3 regions of the Streptomyces sp. SS8 genome follow, and region 3 is predicted to be linked to each of the others. Evidence: riboswitches for the same ligand, from Rfam matches in the RefSeq annotation. Region 3 holds a riboswitch; each other region holds the start of a gene.
The links. Region 3 has a riboswitch for cobalamin ahead of ACW69E_RS07480 (cobalamin biosynthesis protein). Riboswitches for the same ligand answer to the same signal wherever they lie in the genome.

Region 1: another riboswitch for cobalamin. It lies ahead of ACW69E_RS08470 (ribonucleoside-diphosphate reductase subunit alpha); the one in region 3 lies ahead of ACW69E_RS07480 (cobalamin biosynthesis protein).
Region 2: another riboswitch for cobalamin. It lies ahead of ACW69E_RS22180 (energy-coupling factor ABC transporter permease); the one in region 3 lies ahead of ACW69E_RS07480 (cobalamin biosynthesis protein).

What each region holds. Positions count from the first base shown of each region.
Region 1 is NZ_JBSVCZ010000006.1:157,108-162,748, reverse strand. Features, by position in the region: gene ACW69E_RS08470 (ribonucleoside-diphosphate reductase subunit alpha) at 1-2,306, opposite strand, end outside; cobalamin riboswitch at 2,428-2,574, opposite strand; gene ACW69E_RS08465 (GNAT family N-acetyltransferase) at 2,664-3,188, opposite strand; gene ACW69E_RS08460 (DUF3311 domain-containing protein) at 3,292-3,585, opposite strand; gene ACW69E_RS08455 (GntR family transcriptional regulator) at 3,609-4,397, opposite strand; gene ACW69E_RS08450 (sugar ABC transporter substrate-binding protein) at 4,756-5,641, shown strand, end outside.
Region 2 is NZ_JBSVCZ010000025.1:68,213-73,853, reverse strand. Features, by position in the region: gene ACW69E_RS22190 (MFS transporter) at 1-1,076, opposite strand, end outside; gene ACW69E_RS22185 (fused MFS/spermidine synthase) at 1,427-2,968, opposite strand; cobalamin riboswitch at 3,262-3,446, shown strand; gene ACW69E_RS22180 (energy-coupling factor ABC transporter permease) at 3,477-4,187, shown strand; gene ACW69E_RS22175 (energy-coupling factor ABC transporter substrate-binding protein) at 4,187-4,594, shown strand; gene cbiQ (cobalt ECF transporter T component CbiQ) at 4,599-5,348, shown strand; gene ACW69E_RS22165 (energy-coupling factor ABC transporter ATP-binding protein) at 5,345-5,641, shown strand, end outside.
Region 3 is NZ_JBSVCZ010000005.1:218,787-224,427, reverse strand. Features, by position in the region: gene ACW69E_RS07500 (alpha/beta hydrolase family protein) at 1-706, opposite strand, end outside; gene ACW69E_RS07495 (class II aldolase/adducin family protein) at 880-1,542, opposite strand; gene ACW69E_RS07490 (anion permease) at 1,759-2,994, shown strand; gene ACW69E_RS07485 (hypothetical protein) at 3,023-3,238, shown strand; cobalamin riboswitch at 3,500-3,687, shown strand; gene ACW69E_RS07480 (cobalamin biosynthesis protein) at 3,808-4,863, shown strand; gene ACW69E_RS07475 (cobyric acid synthase) at 4,860-5,641, shown strand, end outside.

The sequences.
Region 1 (5,641 bases), on a different contig from region 3:
GCGATACGGGTCGCGGGACGTGAGCGCAGGTAGTACGTGGTCTTCAGACCGCGCTTCCAGGCGTAGGCGTACATCGAGCTGAGCCGGCCGATGGTCGGCGACGCCATGAACAGGTTGAGCGACTGGCCCTGGTCCAGGAACGGGGTGCGGTCCGCGGCCATGTCGATCAGGGCGCGCTGCGGGATCTCCCAGGCCGTGCGGTACAGCTCGCGGACCTCCGCGGGGATCCAGGGCAGACCGGCCACCGAGCCGCTGGACTCGCGCAGCGCCTCGCGGGTGCGCTCGTCCCACAGGCCCAGCCGCTTGAGGTCCGCCACCAGATAGGAGTTCACCTGGAGGAACTCACCGCTGAGCGTCTCGCGTTTGAAGAGGTTGGAGACCTGCGGCTCCACGCATTCGTAGACGCCCGCGATCGAGGCGATCGTCGCGGTCGGCGCGATCGCCAGCAGCAGCGAGTTGCGCAGGCCCGCGGTGGCGAGCCGCTCCCGCAGCGCGGCCCAGCGCTCCGGCCAGGTGATCTCCGCCTGCGGGTAGTGGTCGACGTGGAGCACGCCGCGGGCGGCACGGGTCTCGGACCAGGCCGGGTGCGGGCCGTGGCGCTCGGCGAGACCGGCGGACGCCTCGTAGGCGGCGAGCATGATGCGCTCGGAGATCCGGGTGGACAGCCGCCGGGCCCCGGGGGAGTCGAAGGGCAGGCGCAGCCGGAAGAACACGTCCTGCAGGCCCATCAGCCCCAGACCCACCGGACGCCAGCGGGAGTTGGAGGCCGCGGCCTGCCCGGTCGGGTAGTAGTTGACGTCCACCACCCGGTCGAGGAAGAGCACGGCGGTGCGGACGGTGGCGTCCAGCCGCTCCCAGTCCAGTTCCTCGCCGGGGCGCGGTTCCCCGTCGGCGCCGGCGCGCAGATGGGCCGCGAGGTTGACCGAGCCCAGGTTGCACACGGCCGTCTCACCGTCGTCGGTGACCTCCAGGATCTCGGTGCAGAGGTTGGAGGAGTGGACGACGCGGCCCGGCCCGGCGGTCTGGTTGGCCGTGCGGTTGGCGGTGTCCTTGAACGTCATCCAGCCGTTGCCGGTCTGGGCGAGGGTGCGCATCATCCGGGCGTAGAGCGTACGCGCCGGAACCGTCCGCACCGCCAGTCCGGCCGTCTCCGCCCTGCGGTAGGCGGCGTCGAACTCCTCGCCCCACAGGTCCACCAGTTCGGGGACGTCGGACGGGGAGAACAGCGACCAGTCGGTGTCCGCCCCGACCCGGCGCATGAACTCGTCCGGGATCCAGTTGGCGATGTTGAGGTTGTGGGTGCGGCGGGCCTCCTCGCCGGTGTTGTCGCGCAGTTCGAGGAACTCCTCGATGTCGGCGTGCCAGGTCTCCAGGTAGACGCAGGCCGCGCCCTTGCGCCGGCCGCCCTGGTTGACGGCCGCGACCGAGGCGTCCAGGGTCCGCAGGAACGGCACGATGCCGCCGGAGTGGCCGTTGGTGCCGCGGATCAGCGAACCGCGCGAGCGGATCCGGGAGAAGGACAGCCCGATGCCGCCGGCGTGCTTGGACAGGCGCGCGACCTGATGGTAGCGCTCGTAGAGCGAGTCCAGCTCGTCCCGGGGGGAGTCCAGCAGGTAGCAGGAGGACATCTGGGGGTGCCGGGTGCCGGAGTTGAACAGGGTGGGGGAGGAGGGGAGGTAGGACAGCGTGCTGGTGAGCCGGTACAGCTCGGCGACCTCCTCCAGCGCCCGCTCGGAGGAGTCGGCGGCCAGCCCGCAGGCCACGCGCAGCAGGAAGTACTGCGGGGTCTCGATCACGGCGCGGGTCACCGGGTGGCGCAGCAGATAGCGGGAGTGGAGCGTGCGCAGTCCGAAGTAGCCGAAGCGGTCGTCGGCTCCGCCGGCGAGGGCGTCCTCGGCCAGTGCGTCGAGCCGGCCGGCGTGCTCGGCGACGAAGCCGGCCGTGCGGTCGGCGATCAGCTCCTGTCGGTGGCCGACCGCCACCGACGCGGAGAAGGACACCGCGCCCTGCCCGGCGGCCTCCTGGCGGATCGCCGGAGCGAGCAGCCGCGCCGCCAGCCGCGAGTACTCGGGCTCCTCGGCGATGAGGCCGGCCGCGGCCTCGGTCGCCAGGGAGCGCAGCAGGGCCTCGTCCGCGCCGGGGTGGCGCCCGCGCAGCGCGGCGGCGGCGACCCGCCCGGGGTCGGTGGCGGGCAGATCGGCGGCGAGCTCCGCCAGGGTGCGCAGCAGCGCCGCGCCCGGACGGTCGTCCTCCGGTGCGCGGGCCGGCGCACAGGCCGTGGCGGGCTCCGCTGATGAGATGGTCACTCGGTGCTCTCCCTCGTGGGCCGACGGCCCCGGGGGAGGAGAAGCAGGCGCGTACGGGCACACCCGGCCGGAGGAGGGCGCACCGCTCGCGTCCGCCGGCCCAACCCACGAGGCCCGGACGTGTGAATGAACACCGTCGGCAGGTCCTCGGACTCGCGGCGGACGGCCCTGACCGTGCGAACGACACGGGGGCAGCCCGCCGCACACCGTTGCGGGACAGCTCCGGACTCACACCGGATTCCCCTGCGGCGACAGCGAGATGAGCATACATCTAGTGGTGATCCGGCAAAGCACCCCTAGATGTTGTGTCGGAGGGTTTCCTGGGTGGGTGCGGGACCACGGCCGGGCGGCGTGCGCTCATCTCAGGGCCAGGGCGAAGGTCAGCAGGGGGACGTCCTCGACGGGGCGCCAGTCGCGGTCGGGGGTGCGGACGAACCCCAGCCGCCCGTGGAGGCGGTGGGCAGTGTGCATCATGGGATGGCCGGAGAGCGCCAGCCGCTCCAGGCCCAGTGCGCGGGCCCGGTCCACGCACCCGCGCACCAGGGTCTCGCCCACGCCCCGGACGCGCGCCGAGGGGCGTACCGCCAGCATCCGGAACTCCCCCTCGCCGGGGCGTGCGGTCTCCGCGTACTCGCCGCCGCGCACCGCGAAGGTGACGGTGCCCAGGACCTCGTCGGTGCCGCCGCCCGTAACCCCGTCCAAGGGGCCCGCGGCCACCAGCGGTTCGGCGTGCTCGGCCCGGCGCCGGGCGTCCCGCAGCACGGCCGGGTACGGGTCCTGGGCGCCGAAGTCCAGCAGGCCGTCCCCGAGGTACACCCCGGCCGCCAACTCCCCGGCGGCCTCGAACTCGTGCGGGCGCGCGACCCTGATGGTGATGTCCATGGCGGTCATCACGAGGTATCCCGGCCGTGGTGGTGCAACGGCTTTCCACCGGCGGGGCGCGGGGCGCGGAGGAGGGGCGGCGGGCCGGTGCCGGGCGCGCGCCTCACCGCTCGTCGTCCACCGCGCTCTCTTTTGGCCCCCCGCGTTCCGCGGCCCGCCGCGCAGCCCGGTCGCGCCGCACCAGTACGTACGCGACGCCCGTCAGCGCGGCGGTGAGGGGCACCCAGAGCAGCTGGTACCAGTAGAAGAAGGGGATCCCGGCCAGGGCCGGCTCGGTCCTGGCGTACGAGCCGACCCACAGCATCGCGGCGAAGGGCGCGAGCAGGCAGGCGGCGGTCGCCACCCGCGCCGGTGTGACGACCGGGAGGGGGCCGGGGTTCTTCGGCGGTACGGGCATGGCTTGCGGCTCCGGCCCCGCGCTCACCGCCCCCGGCCGGGGCGCTGGAGGCGGGCGACGAACTTGTAGCGGTCGCCGCGGTAGACCGAGCGCACCCACTCCACCGGCTCGCCCTCGGTGTCGCGCGAGTGCCGGGAGAGCATCAGCATCGGCAGGCCGACGTCCGTGCCCAGCAGGCCCGCCTCGCGCGGGGTGGCCAGGGAGGTCTCGATGGTCTCCTCCGCCTCGGCGAGGTGCACGTCGTACACCTCGGCCAGGGCCGTGTAGAGGGAGGAGTACTTCACCAGGCTGCGGCGCAGGGCCGGGAAGCGCTTCTGCGACAGGTGCGTGGTCTCGATGGCCATCGGCTCGCCGCTGGCCAGCCGCAGCCGCTCGATGCGCAGGACGCGGTCCCCGGAGGGGATGTCGAGCAGCCCGGCGAGCCGGTCGTCGGCGGTGACGTAGCCGATGTCCAGGAGCTGGGAGGTGGGCTCCAGCCCCTGGGCGCGCATGTCCTCGGTGTAGGAGGTGAGCTGGAGCGCCTGGGCGACCTTGGGCTTGGCCACGAAGGTGCCCTTGCCCTGGATGCGCTCCAGCCGCCCCTCGACGACCAGTTCCTGGAGCGCCTGGCGCACGGTGGTGCGGGAGGTGTCGAACTCGCCGGCGAGCGTGCGCTCCGGAGGGACCGGGGTGCCCGGGGGCATCGTCTCGGTCATCTCCAGCAGATGCCGCTTGAGCCGGTAGTACTTGGGCACGCGCGCGGTGCGTCCGGCGGCGGCGCCTCCGGCGGAGCGGGCGCCGGCAGCGGTGTTCGTGGCCCCGTCGCTGTCCATCGCGCGCCTTCCCGACTCGTGTCGTGACTTCTCCAGTGCCGTCACCGGCTTCCTCCGTACGTAGCGGATCACATCGTGGCACGGCCGCCGTCCCCGGGGGCGTCCCGGCTCAGATGTCGGTCCGGTAACGGATGCGACCGCGAGCTTTATACACCGTTGACAGCGATATAGGTCTAGGCCAAGCTGCGGGCACTGGTCTAAACCACTACAGGCCAGCCCAGCCCCACGGGCCGTACTCGTCGCATGTCGACGCACCCCGGCGCCCGCCACGCACGGTACGGCAGAAGCGGCCATCCGGCGGGAGCGGAGATCTCGGACGGCGGGCGGGGGGACTTCTGGCATCCCGAAGGAGAAGCACGTGAAGCACAAGCTCGTAGCGGCGATCGGTGCCGCGGCGATGATGACCGGCCTCGTCGCCTGCGGCGGGGAGGGTGGGGACAACTCCTCCAAGGCCCCCCGGGAGCGCGACGAGACGCTCACCGTCTGGCTGATGAACGACGCCCAGAGCACCTGGCCCGAGCTGGTCAAGGACGTCAACGCCCAGTTCAAGAAGAAGTACCCGAAGGTCAAGGTCAAGGTCCAGTACCAGCAGTGGGGCGACAAGGCCAAGAAGCTGGACGCGGCGCTGGGCGGCGACAAGTTCCCCGACGTGGTCGAACTCGGCAACACCGAGACCATGACCTACATCCTCAACGGGGCCCTCGCCGAGATCGACCCGGAGGACTACGAGAACTCCGACACCTGGATCCAGGGTCTGAAGGACACCTGCTCCTTCGAGGGCAAGCTCTACTGCGTCCCCTACTACGCCGGGGCGCGCGTGGCGATCTTCAACCAGGAGATGTTCGACGAGGGCGCGGGCACCAGTGAACTCCCGCAGACCGAGGACGAGCTGAAGAAGGCGCTGGAGAAGGTCGCCAAGGAGTACGGCGACGACAAGGCCTTCTCCCCCCTCTACCTGCCCGGCCGCTACTGGTACGCAGCCATGTCCTACGTCGCGGCCTACGGCGGGCAGATAGCCGAGTACGACGAGGGCAAGGGCGAGTGGAAGGCCACCCTGAGCACCCCCGAGGCGCGCAAGGGCATCCAGCACTTCATCGACCTGGTCAAGGAGTACAACAACGGCGACCGGACCAAGGACGAGCAGGACCACGTCAATGTGATGGCCAACGAGAAGGCCGCGCTGATCTACGGCAACGGGTGGGAGTCCGGCAGCGTCGTCGAGGGCGAGAACGGCAACCCGGAGC
Region 2 (5,641 bases), on a different contig from region 3:
ACGCCGATGACGGCGCCGCCGAGCGCACCCGCCACACCGGTGCCGAGGTAGAGGCCGCTGATGTTCAGCGCGAGGGCGGTCATCGCCGCCCGGGATCCGGCCGCGCCCATGATGCTCCCCTGGACCGGCGGGTTCAGCCCCCATGCGAACACCGCCCAGAGGGCGATGACCACACCCAGCACGACCGGGTCGCCGATGCCGCCGAACACCAGGGCCGCGGCCAGCGCCAGCGCGAGGGCGTGCCCGCCGACGACCAGGCGGAGACTGCGGCGCGGGCCCAGCGCGTCGGCCGCGCGGCCGGCAAGCAGCGCGCCGAGCAGACCGGCGACGCCGACGGTCAGGAGCATCACCGACAGCAGACCGTGGGAGCCGCCGGCGACCTCGGCGGTGTAGGCCGCGAGGTAGGTGTAGAACATCAGGCCGCCGCTCGCCGCCAGGAACGTGACCGCCACCAGGCGCAGCACGGCCGTGTTCCGCAGCGGTGCGAGCCTCTCGCGCAGCGGGGCGGGCTCGCTGCCGCCGATGCGTGGTGCGGTGGCCAGGAGCCCGAGCGCGGCGACCGCCCCCACCGCCGCGATCAGCCAGAACGTCGCCCGCCAGCCGAAGGCTCCGCCGAGCCACGTCCCCAGCGGCACACCGGTGAACAACGCCGCCGTCATGCCCGCCGTGACCACGCCGAGATAGCGTCCCCGCATGCCCTCGGGCGCGCCCATGGCCGCCGTGGTGAAGACGGCCGAGGTCACCACGGCCGCGGCCAGGGCGGCGAGCACCCGGGCCGCCATCAGCGGCCAGTACCCCGGCGCGAGCGCGGCGGCGGCGTTGGCCAGCACGAAGACCAGCAGGCCCGCGATCATCACGGTGCGCTTGGGGAAGCGTTCGAAGGCGACCGCCAGCGTCGGCGCCCCGAGTGCGTAGACGACGGCGAACACCGTCACCAGCTGCCCGGCCGCCGGGACGCCCACGTCCAGGTCGGCCGCGACGGCCCTGAGCACACCGGCGATGATGAACTCGTCGGTGGCCGTGGCCAGGAGGGTCAGGAACAGCACCGCGAGCCAGCTCGGCAGAGTGCTTCTCATGTCGGGCGAACCTCCGTCACGCGCGCCGGAGCAGCGGGGGACGGGAGACCGGCCCTTGCGCTCAGGGGACGCGCGCTCGTAGCGATGGGAACCGGGATCCGGGCGGCGGCGGGCCCCCCGCCCGCCGCCGCCCCTTCTGCTCGTAGTACCGGATGGACCGGCGGCTCGCCCCGGTCCGCTCGGACAACTCCCCGATCTGCACGTGTCCCCTTTCACGGCGAAGGCCCACAGGGCGGCCGCCGGCCACGTCACGGCCGGCGGCGCACAAGGGACAACCGCGGCGACGCACCGGCTGCTTCCCAGCCTGGCGCTGCGGGCGGGGTCGAGGCTGTCCTGGGGCCCGCCTCCCGTCACCGGTCTCCGCGTGGGCCGTAGGGCTGGAGGAGCTGGTCGACGGGCGCGTAGTCGTCGGTGAGCGGCCGGGCGTCGCCCACCCAGGAGGCGAGGTCGCCGCCGGTGACGACCTTCCAGCCGGTCCCCCGGGCGTCCAGCTCTTCCTGGACCGCGCGCGGGTCGACCGGCCGGCCGGAGGCGAGCACCACCAGATTGCCGCCGTCGGCGGCGGCCGGGCCCAGGCCGATGTCGGCGGGGTCGCCGACGAGGGCGACGTGCTCGAAGACCTCGCCGAGGGTGGCCGCCTCGGCGCGCGCGAAGGCCAGATCACCGTGGTCGATGAGGTTGGCGACGTACAGGCCGTCCTTGTCCAGCACCCTGCGCACGTCGGTCAGCGCCTCCACCGTGGTGAGGTGCCAGGGCACGCTGACGCCCCCGAAGGCGTCGCCGACGACGAGGTCGCGGCTGCCGGTCTCCAGCCGCCGCAGGCCGAGCCTTCCGTCCTCCACGCGTACGTCGATACCGGTTGCGGAGCCCAGACCGAGCCGGTCGTGGTCGATGCGCACGACCCCGCCGTCGATCTCGGACACGACGCTGCGCGTTCCGGGCCGCGTGGCCGCCAGGTAGCGGGGGAAGGTGAGCCCGCCGCCGCCCAGGTGGTGGGCCGCGAGCGGCTCCTGCCCGGGAAAGGCTGCGTCGACCACCGACGCGATGGCGCGTACGTAGGCGAACTTCAGGTAGGTCGGGTCCTCGATGTCGACGTAGGAGTGGCGAAGGCCGTCCAGGACGAGCGTGCGGCCGCTGTCCCGGTCCGGGTCGGCGACGACCCGTGCGCAGTGGTATCTGGTCTCCGCGTCGCAGCCGCCGGGCGCGACCGTGGCGGCCAGGCCGCCGGCGAGGACCGCGAGCGCCAGGGCGGGTGCGCCACTCCACCCGCGCGTCCGCCACTCGACCAGCGCCGAGCCGGCCACCAGCAGCGAGCCGAGACCGATCAGGATGCCGCTGACCGGCAGGCGCGACACGAGGACGAAGCCGGTCAGGACGGTGCCGAGGATGGCGCCGGCGGTGCCGACGCCGGACAGCCGGCCCACGACCGTTCCGGTCTCGGCGAGAGTGGTGAGACGCAGCTTGGTCACGATCGGCGTCACCGCGGAGAGCAGCGCGCCCGGCACCAGGATGGTCAGCGACGCGATCGACAGCAGCGCGGGCGGCGCCCACTCCGCCGTGGTGCGCAGCACGGCGGGGGTGAGCGCCACCACCGCTCCCGACACCCCGAGCGAAGGGCCCAGGAGCCGGCGCGGGTCGACCCGGTCGGCGACGCGCCCGCCCAGCCAGGAGCCCAGCGCGATGGCGGTGAGGGCTATGCCGATCACCAGGGTGCTGGTCTCCAGGGTGAGACCGAGGTAGGGGGCCAGCAGCCGCAGGGCGGTGATCTCGACGACCAGGACCGCGGCCGAGGACCCGAACACGAGCACGGCGGCGGCGCGGGAGCCCGGACCGCGACCGCGGGGCGCGCTCCGGGCGACGGGCGGGGAAGACGATTCGGTCACATGGGACATCCTCGCACGCGCCGCACCGGCCGAACGGCCACGGCCGAAGCCCCTGTTGCCCGGTCGCCCCGGGGTTCGCGGCGGCGCACGAGCCACCGGGCGGAACCGTCGTGGCCGCCTCCCCCTCCGTACCGCGTCATGGTCCTGCCTCCTGCCCAACGGCACGGGCCCGCCGCCGTCACGCCGCGCACCGGCCCGGTCCAAGGTCCCCACCCGCACAACGCGCGCCGTACCGGCACCGGATCCGCCGCCCCGGGCCCGTACGCGAAAAGGGCCTGCTTGCCAATGCTTCCGCGCGCGCATTACTGTCGCCACGCCTTGGTGAACGGGAAATCCGGTGCGATACCGGTGCGGCCCTCGCCACTGTGATCGGGAAGTCCGGCTCCAGCCCTCGCGGGCGGCCACTGGGTCCTTCGGGGCCCGGGAAGGCGGAGCCCGGGCGGTGGTACCCGTCAGCCAGGAGACCGGCCAGGGCGCGTCAACCATCCACGAGGTGCTGGAGAGGGTCTGTCCGGTCATGCACATAGCCGAGGGCTTCCTGCCCCCCGCGCACGCGGTCGCCTGGGGCGCCGCGTCCGCCCCGTTCATCGTCCACGGAGTCCGCCGTCTCACCCGTGAGGTCAGGGAGCATCCCGGGAGCACTCTGCTCCTGGGCGCCTCCGGAGCCTTCACGTTCGTCCTGTCGGCCCTGAAGTTGCCGTCGGTGACCGGGAGTTGCTCGCACCCCACCGGCACGGGGCTGGGGGCCATCCTGTTCCGGCCGCCGATGATGGCGGTACTGGGCACCATCACGCTCCTGTTCCAGGCGCTGCTGCTCGCGCACGGCGGACTGACCACGCTGGGCGCCAACGCCTTCTCGATGGCGATCGCCGGCCCCTGGGCCGGGTACGCCCTCTACCGGCTGCTGCGGCGGTCCGGTGCGCCGCTGATGGCGGCCGTCTTCTGCGGCGCCTTCGCCGCCGACCTGTCCACCTACTGCGTCACCAGTGCGCAGCTGGCGCTGGCGTTCCCCGATCCGGTCAGCGGATTCTGGGGCGCGCTCGGCAAGTTCGGCTCCATCTTCGCCCTCACGCAGATCCCCCTCGCGGTGAGCGAGGGGCTTCTGACGGTGTTCGTGATGCGGCTGCTGGTGCAGTCCAGCCGGGGCGAGCTGACCCGGCTGGGCGTGCTGGTGTCCGGCGGGCGGGCCGGAACGAAGAAGGCGGCCGGCAGCGAGGCGGTGGCGTGATGAGCAGGAACGCGAAGATCAACGCCCTGCTGCTGCTCGCCGTGGCCGCCCTCGCGGTCCTGCCCCTGGCCCTCGGCCTCGGCGACCACAAGGAGGAGCCGTTCGCCGGCGCCGACGCCGAGGCGGAGACGGCGATCACCGAGATCGAGCCGGACTACGAGCCGTGGTTCTCCCCGCTGTACGAGCCGCCCTCCGGTGAGGTGGAGTCGGCGCTGTTCGCCCTGCAGGCCGCGCTCGGCGCGGGCGTTCTCGCCTACTACTTCGGCCTGCGCCGCGGGCGCCGCCAGGGCGAGCGGCGGGCCGGGGCGCTGCGGGAGGCGCAGCAGGGGGCCCTGCCGGAAGCGCGTCCGGAGGATGCCGGGGGCAGCGCGGGGAGCGCCGGGGAGACCGGGCCCCGGGGAGCCTGAGCCCGTGCTGCCGATCGACGCGGCGGCGCACGGCAACCGCTGGCGCCGCCGCCACCCCGTGGACAAGGCCGTGCTCGGCTTCGGCCTCACCGCACTGGCGCTGTGCCTGCCGCCCTGGCCGGGCGCGGCCCTGGTGTCCCTCACCGCGCTCGCCGTGCTGCTGGGCCCGGCGGGCGTGCCCGGCCGCAGACTGTGGCGCGCCTGCCGGGTGCCCCTGGGCTTCTGCGTGACCGGCGCGGCCACGCTGCTCGTCCAGGTCGGCGGTCCGGAGGGGCTGCTGTCCCTCGCCGACGACGGCCCGGCCCGTGCCGGGGAGCTGCTGCTGCGCACCTCGGCGGCCTCCCTGGGCGTGCTGCTGTTCGCCTTCACCACCCCGATGTCCGACCTGCTGCCCCGCCTGGTGAGGGCCGGTGTGCCCGCGCCGGTCGTGGACGTCGCCCTGGTGACGTACCGGATGAGCTTCCTGCTGCTGGATTCTGTGCGCCGCGTCCGTGAGGCGCAGGCCGCCCGGCTCGGGCACACCACCCGGGCCGCGGCCTGGCGCTCCCTGGCCTCTCTGGGCGCCACCGCGTTCGTCCGCGCCTTCGGCCGGGCCGCCCGGCTGCAGGACGGGCTCGCCGGGCGGGGTTACGACGGCGCCCTGCGGGTGCTGGTGCCCGAGGCGGGCGTCTCCGTGCGCTTCACCTCCGGCAGCGTCGCGCTCCTGGGCGCCGTGACCGCCCTCACCCTCGTCCTGGAAGGACCTCTGACATGAGCGAGCCGGCGCTCGTCGCCCTGCGGGATGCGTCCTTCTCCTACGAGGACGGGCCGCCGGTGCTCAGCGGCCTCGACTTCGAGGTGCGCGAAGGGCGCACGCTCGCCCTGCTGGGCCGCAACGGCAGCGGCAAGACCACGCTGATGCGGCTGCTGAGCGGCGGACTGCGGCCGGACGGCGGCGAGCTGGCCCTCCATGGTCGGCCCGTCGCCTACGACCGCAAGGGGCTGACCCGGCTGCGCACGACCGTCCAGCTGGTCGTGCAGGATCCCGACGACCAGCTCTTCGCCGCC
Region 3 (5,641 bases):
AGCCGTACAGCACGATGCCGCGGGCGCCGCGGCCCAGGGCGTGGCGGATGGCCGCGTCGAGGTCGTGCCACTCGGAGTCGCCCAGGTGCACGGTGCCGTCGGGCGACCGGGGCGCCCCGGGATCGCCCCGGTAGGCGGGGACGAGCACGGGGACGCCCATGGCGTTCAGGAAGGGCAGGACGTTCATGGGGTGCTCGCGCGTGGCGCCCAGGCCGTGCACGGCGATGATCCACACGTCGCGCAGGGCGGGCAGGTACCAGGCGGGCAGGGGGCCGAGCTCGCCGGGCACCTCCACGTCCGCGTACTCCAGACCCAGCGCGTCCCCGGGGTTCCCGGTGTGGAGCTGCGGGGTCAGCCGCACCCGGTCCCCGGCGGCGAGCCGTCCGCGGTCCACCCGCTCCAGGCGCCGTACGACGGTGTCGGCGGAGGAGGGGACGTCGAGCACGGTTCCGACGACGGCGTGCCGGCCGGAGCCGGTGAGGGCGTAGGTGCCGGGGAGCTGGGAGATGAGGGACCGGGTCAGGGTGACCTGCCCCGCCGCGGTGGCGTGGACGGTCAGCTGCGGGCCCTCGAAGCCGGCGGGCGGGAGGTGCCCGGAGGGCGGCCTGAGGGCGGCGGTGGCCGCGTACCGGCCGGCCACGACAGCGGCCGCTCCGGCACCGAGCGTGGTGAGGGCGGTCAGGACCGCCGTTCTGCGCAGACTCATCGTCTCCAAGGATGGCGGCGCGGTGCCGCCGGGGCCAGCGGGCGGGCTCCGGCGGGTGAGCGGGGCGGGCCGGGACCGGCTCCCCCGCCCGGCGCCGCCGGCGCCGGTGTCGCCCACCTCGTACCCCGCCCGCGCGGCGTCATCCGCCCCGGGGCGGACGGGTGCCGGGCGGGTCAGTCGCGGGTGGGCCGGCCGCGCTGCCCGTAGCCGCGCAGCCGCCCGGCGACGCGGTCCAGTTCCCCGGGCGGCAGCAGGGACGGGGTGCGGCCGGGCACGGAGGCGGCGGCGAGCCAGACCCGGCACATCCACTCCAGCTGGGCGGTGTCGTCGTACGCCCGGCCGAGGCTGTCGGCGTACACGAGCGTGCCGTGGTTGCGCAGCAGGCAGCCGCTGCGGTCGCGCAGCGCCTCCAGCGCGTGGGCGGCCAGCTCCTCGCTGCCGTAGGTGGCGTACGGCGCCACGCGGACCGGTCCGCCCAGGGCGGCGGCCATGTAGTGGATCGCCGGGAGTTCGTCGACGAGGGTGGAGACGGCGGTGGCGTGCACGGCGTGGGTGTGGACGATCGCCGCCGCATCGGTGGAGCGGTACACCGCCAGGTGCATCGGCAGCTCGCTGGTGGGCACGAGGTCGCCGGCCACCGGCCGTCCGTCCAGGTCGACGGCGCACGGTTCGTCCGGACCGAGGCGGTCGTACGCGATGCCGCTGGGGGTGACCAGGACGGTGTCGCCGACCCGCACCGACACGTTGCCCGAGGTGCCCACGACCAGGCCGTCCGCCACCGTCCGGCGGGCCGTGGCCACCAGTTCCCTCCAGGCGTCCGCCCAGGCCGGCCTCATCCGCACCACCTCCGGCGGGGCACTCTAACGGCGGCGGCCCGTGCCGGGGCGGGCGGCGCACCGGAGCACGTGGAGGGCGCGTCTCCTACCGCACCGTGCGACCCTGCGCACACAGGCGGCATGAGACACCATGGCGCCGTTCCCAGTTCACCTTGCGTTCACTCAGCATCCTTACCTTCGCCGAGTACCTGCCCCCTCGACCGATTGCCTGGGTGAATGGAAAACATCACGCTTCTCATCGGGATCGTGATCGTCACGGCCTTGGTGTTCGACTTCACCAACGGTTTCCACGACACGGCCAACGCCATGGCCACCACCATTTCCACCGGGGCACTCAAGCCCAAGACCGCGGTGGCGATGTCGGCGGTCCTCAACCTCATCGGCGCCTTCATCTCGGTCGAGGTCGCCGCGACGATCTCCAAGGGTCTCATCAACGAGGACTCCGGCATCGAACCCGCGGTGATCTTCGCGGGGCTGGTCGGCGCGATCCTGTGGAACCTGCTGACCTGGCTGGCCGGACTCCCCTCCAGTTCCTCGCACGCCCTCATGGGCGGTCTCCTCGGCGCCACGATCGCCGCCGTCGGCATCGGCGCCGTCTCCATCAGCGCCGTCTTCATGAAGGTGCTGATCCCGGCCCTCGTCGCACCCCTGGTCGCCGGCATCGCGGCCATGCTCGCGACCAGGCTGACCTACCGGATCAGCCGCAACGCCGAGGAGGGGCAGGTCGCCAAGGGCTACCGCGCCGGGCAGATCGCCTCGGCCGGCCTGGTCTCCCTGGCCCACGGCACCAACGACGCGCAGAAGACGATGGGTGTCATCACCCTCGCGCTGATCTCCGGCGGTGTGCTCGGCGCCGACGCCGACCCGCCGCTGTGGGTCATCGCCTCGGCCGGTATCGCCATCGCGCTCGGCACCTACCTGGGCGGCTGGCGGATCATCCGCACCATGGGCAAGGGCCTGACCGACATCCGCCCGGCGCAGGGCTTCGCCGCCCAGACCAGCTCGGCCGTCACCATCCTGGCCTCCTCCCACCTGGGCTTCGCGCTCTCCACCACGCAGGTCTGCTCCGGCTCGATCATGGGCTGCGGCCTGGGCCGCAAGGGCGGTGTGGTCCGCTGGAGCACCGCCGGCCGCATGGTCGCCGCCTGGGGCCTGACCCTCCCGGCCGCCGGTCTGATCGCCGCGGGCTCCGCGCTGCTGGCCATCCAGGGCGACTGGGGCGTCACCGTGGTCGCAGTCGTCTCCGTCGCCGCCATCGCCGCCATCTGGTTCGCCTCCCGCCGGGAGCCGGTCGACCACACCAACGTCAACGACGTCGAGCCGGTCGAGGCGGAGGACGCGGGCGTGGTCACGGCCGCGGTGCAGGCCGTCGCCCCGCCGCCCACCGCCGCCATGGAGGAGGCCGGGAAGTCCTCCGACACCCCGGCGAAGACCACCGTCTCCGCTCCCTGAGCCCGAGCCCCGCGAAGGAAGAAGCACCATGGACATCGACTGGGCGGCCCTCGGCCAGGTCTTCGGCGTCAGTCTCGTGATGACGGTCGGCCTGGTGGGCCTGTTCACCCTCGGCATCGTCGGCCTGGGCACCAACGACAAGGCGCGGGGCGGCTCCTCCGCCCTGGCCCGCGTCGGCGCCTACGCCAGCTACGCCCTGTGCGCGGCCGCGGTGGCGTACGGCATCTACATCATCGCGGCCTGACCGAGGTCTGCCGGGGCCCGCGCGGCCCCGGCAGGCCTCGGTCAGGCCTTCGCGGGCGCCCGGCGGACACCGCCGGGCGCCCGCGCGTTCTCCCGGCGCCCCCTCCGGCGTACGCGGCCTCCCGGGCTCCTCCCACGCCCGCGGGCGCCCCCCCGCGTTCCCGCCCCACCCAGGGGCGCGAGCGCCCCCACGTACCCCCGGCGTGCGCCGTGTGCGCTTGCGCACAGTGCGCCGCCGCAGGTCACGGGTGAGTTGACGCGCTTGTCCGGCCGTGGTGGACTTCCCGTTGCCAAACGGCGGCAGGAGAGGAAGCCGGTGCGAATCCGGCGCGGTCCCGCCACTGTCACCGGGGAGCGCTCCCCCACCCAGCGTCACGGCCCGCACATCGGGCTGGAAGGCCGGGGGAAGCGCCGATCCGGGAGCCAGGAGACTCTCACCGCCGGTCACGTCGAGCCAGGGCGAGGACCCTGAGTGAGGACATACCGCCATGCCCGGCATCCTGCCTGCCGCACCGCCCCCACCGCGCTGTGCCACCGTCTCCGCACGAGGTGTGACGGCCGGCTGACGCGATGCGTGCCGATCACGCCCTCCCCCCGGCCATCGCTCCGGCGGACACCGGACTCCCCGCCGCCCCCGGCCTTCCGGCCGCGGGCTACGCGTGCGGGGCGGCCCTGGGATACCTGCTCGACCTGATCGCCGGCGATCCGCGCCGCGCCCATCCCGTCGCCGCCTTCGGGCGCGCGGCCGCGGCCGCCGAGCGCCTGCTGTGGCGCGACCACCGCGGCGCCGGCGCGCTGTACACCGCCGTGTGCGCGGGCGGCGCCGCCGCCGCCGCGGCGGCGCTGGACCGTGCGGTGCGCCGCTCCCCCGCCACCCGTACCACCCTCACGGCCGCCGCCGTCTGGGCGGTGGTCGGCGGTACGACGCTGGCGCGCGAGGCCCGCACGATCGCCGCCGCGCTGGAGGCGGGTGACCTGGAGGCGGCCCGCGCCCGGCTGCCGCACCTGTGCGGACGCGACCCGCAGGCGCTGGACGCCGACGGCATCGCCCGGGCGGTGGTCGAGTCCGTCGCCGAGAACACCTCCGACGCCGTGGTGGGCGCCCTGGTGTGGGGCGCGGCCGCCGGTGTGCCGGGGCTGGCGGGCTTCCGGGCCGTCAACACCCTGGACGCGATGGTCGGCCACCGCTCACCGCGCCATCTGCGCTTCGGCTGGGCCTCGGCGCGGCTGGACGACGTGGCGGGATGGCCCGGCGCCCGGCTGACCGCGCTGCTGGCCGCGCTCGCCGGCCCCGACCCGCGCGGCGCGCTGCGCGCCTGGCGCGCGGACGCCCGCCGCCACCCCAGCCCCAACGCCGGTGTGGTCGAGGCGGCGTTCGCGGGCGCGCTGGGTCTGCGGCTGGGCGGGACGCTGTCGTACGGCGGACGCGTCGAGCACCGGCCGGTCCTGGGCGCCGGCGGCCGCCCGGTGCGGGTGGAGGACATCGAGCGCGCGGTGCGGCTCTCGCGCCGGGTGTGCGCGCTGGCTCTGGCGGTCTGCGGCACCGCCGGGGCGCTGCGGGAGACCCGCTCCGCACGGCCGGGGAAGCGGCGGCGGGGGCGGCGGACGCCGGGGGGCGGGCTGTGACGGGCGGCGGGTTGCTGATCGCGGGAACGACCTCGGACGCGGGCAAGAGCGTGGTCACGGCGGGCGTCTGCCGCTGGCTGGCCCGCAGGGGCGTGAAGGTGGCGCCGTTCAAGGCGCAGAACATGTCGCTGAACTCCTTCGTGACGCGCGAGGGCGCCGAGATCGGCCGCGCCCAGGCCATGCAGGCCGCCGCGGCCGGTGTGGAGCCGAACGCGCTGATGAACCCCGTGCTCCTCAAACCGGGTGGCGACCGCTCCAGCCAGGTGGTGCTGCTGGGCAGGCCGGTGGGCGAGATGAGCGCGCGCGGCTACTTCGGGAACCCCGCAGTGCCGCCGTCCCCCGGCGTGGCGCGGCGCCCGGGGCGCCGGGAGGAGCTGCTGGAGACGGTCACCGACTGCCTGGCCGAGTTGCGCCGCACCCACGACGCGGTGATCTGCGAGGGGGCCGGCAGCCCGGCCGAGATCAACCTGCGGCGCACCGACATCGTCAACATGGGCCTGGCGCGCGCCGCCCGGCTTCCGGTCGTGGTGGTCGGCGACATCGACCGCGGCGGGGTCTTCGCCTCCCTCTTCGGCACCACCGCCCTGCTGGCACCCGGGGACCAGGCGCTGGTGGCGGGTTATCTGGTCAACAAGTTCCGCGGTGACGTCACGCTGCTGGAACCCGGTCTGGAGATGCTGCGCGGCCTGACCGGCCGGCCGGTGCTGGGCGTCCTGCCCTACGCGCACGGGCTGGGCATCGACGAGGAGGACGGGCTGCGGCTGTCGCTGCGCGGCAC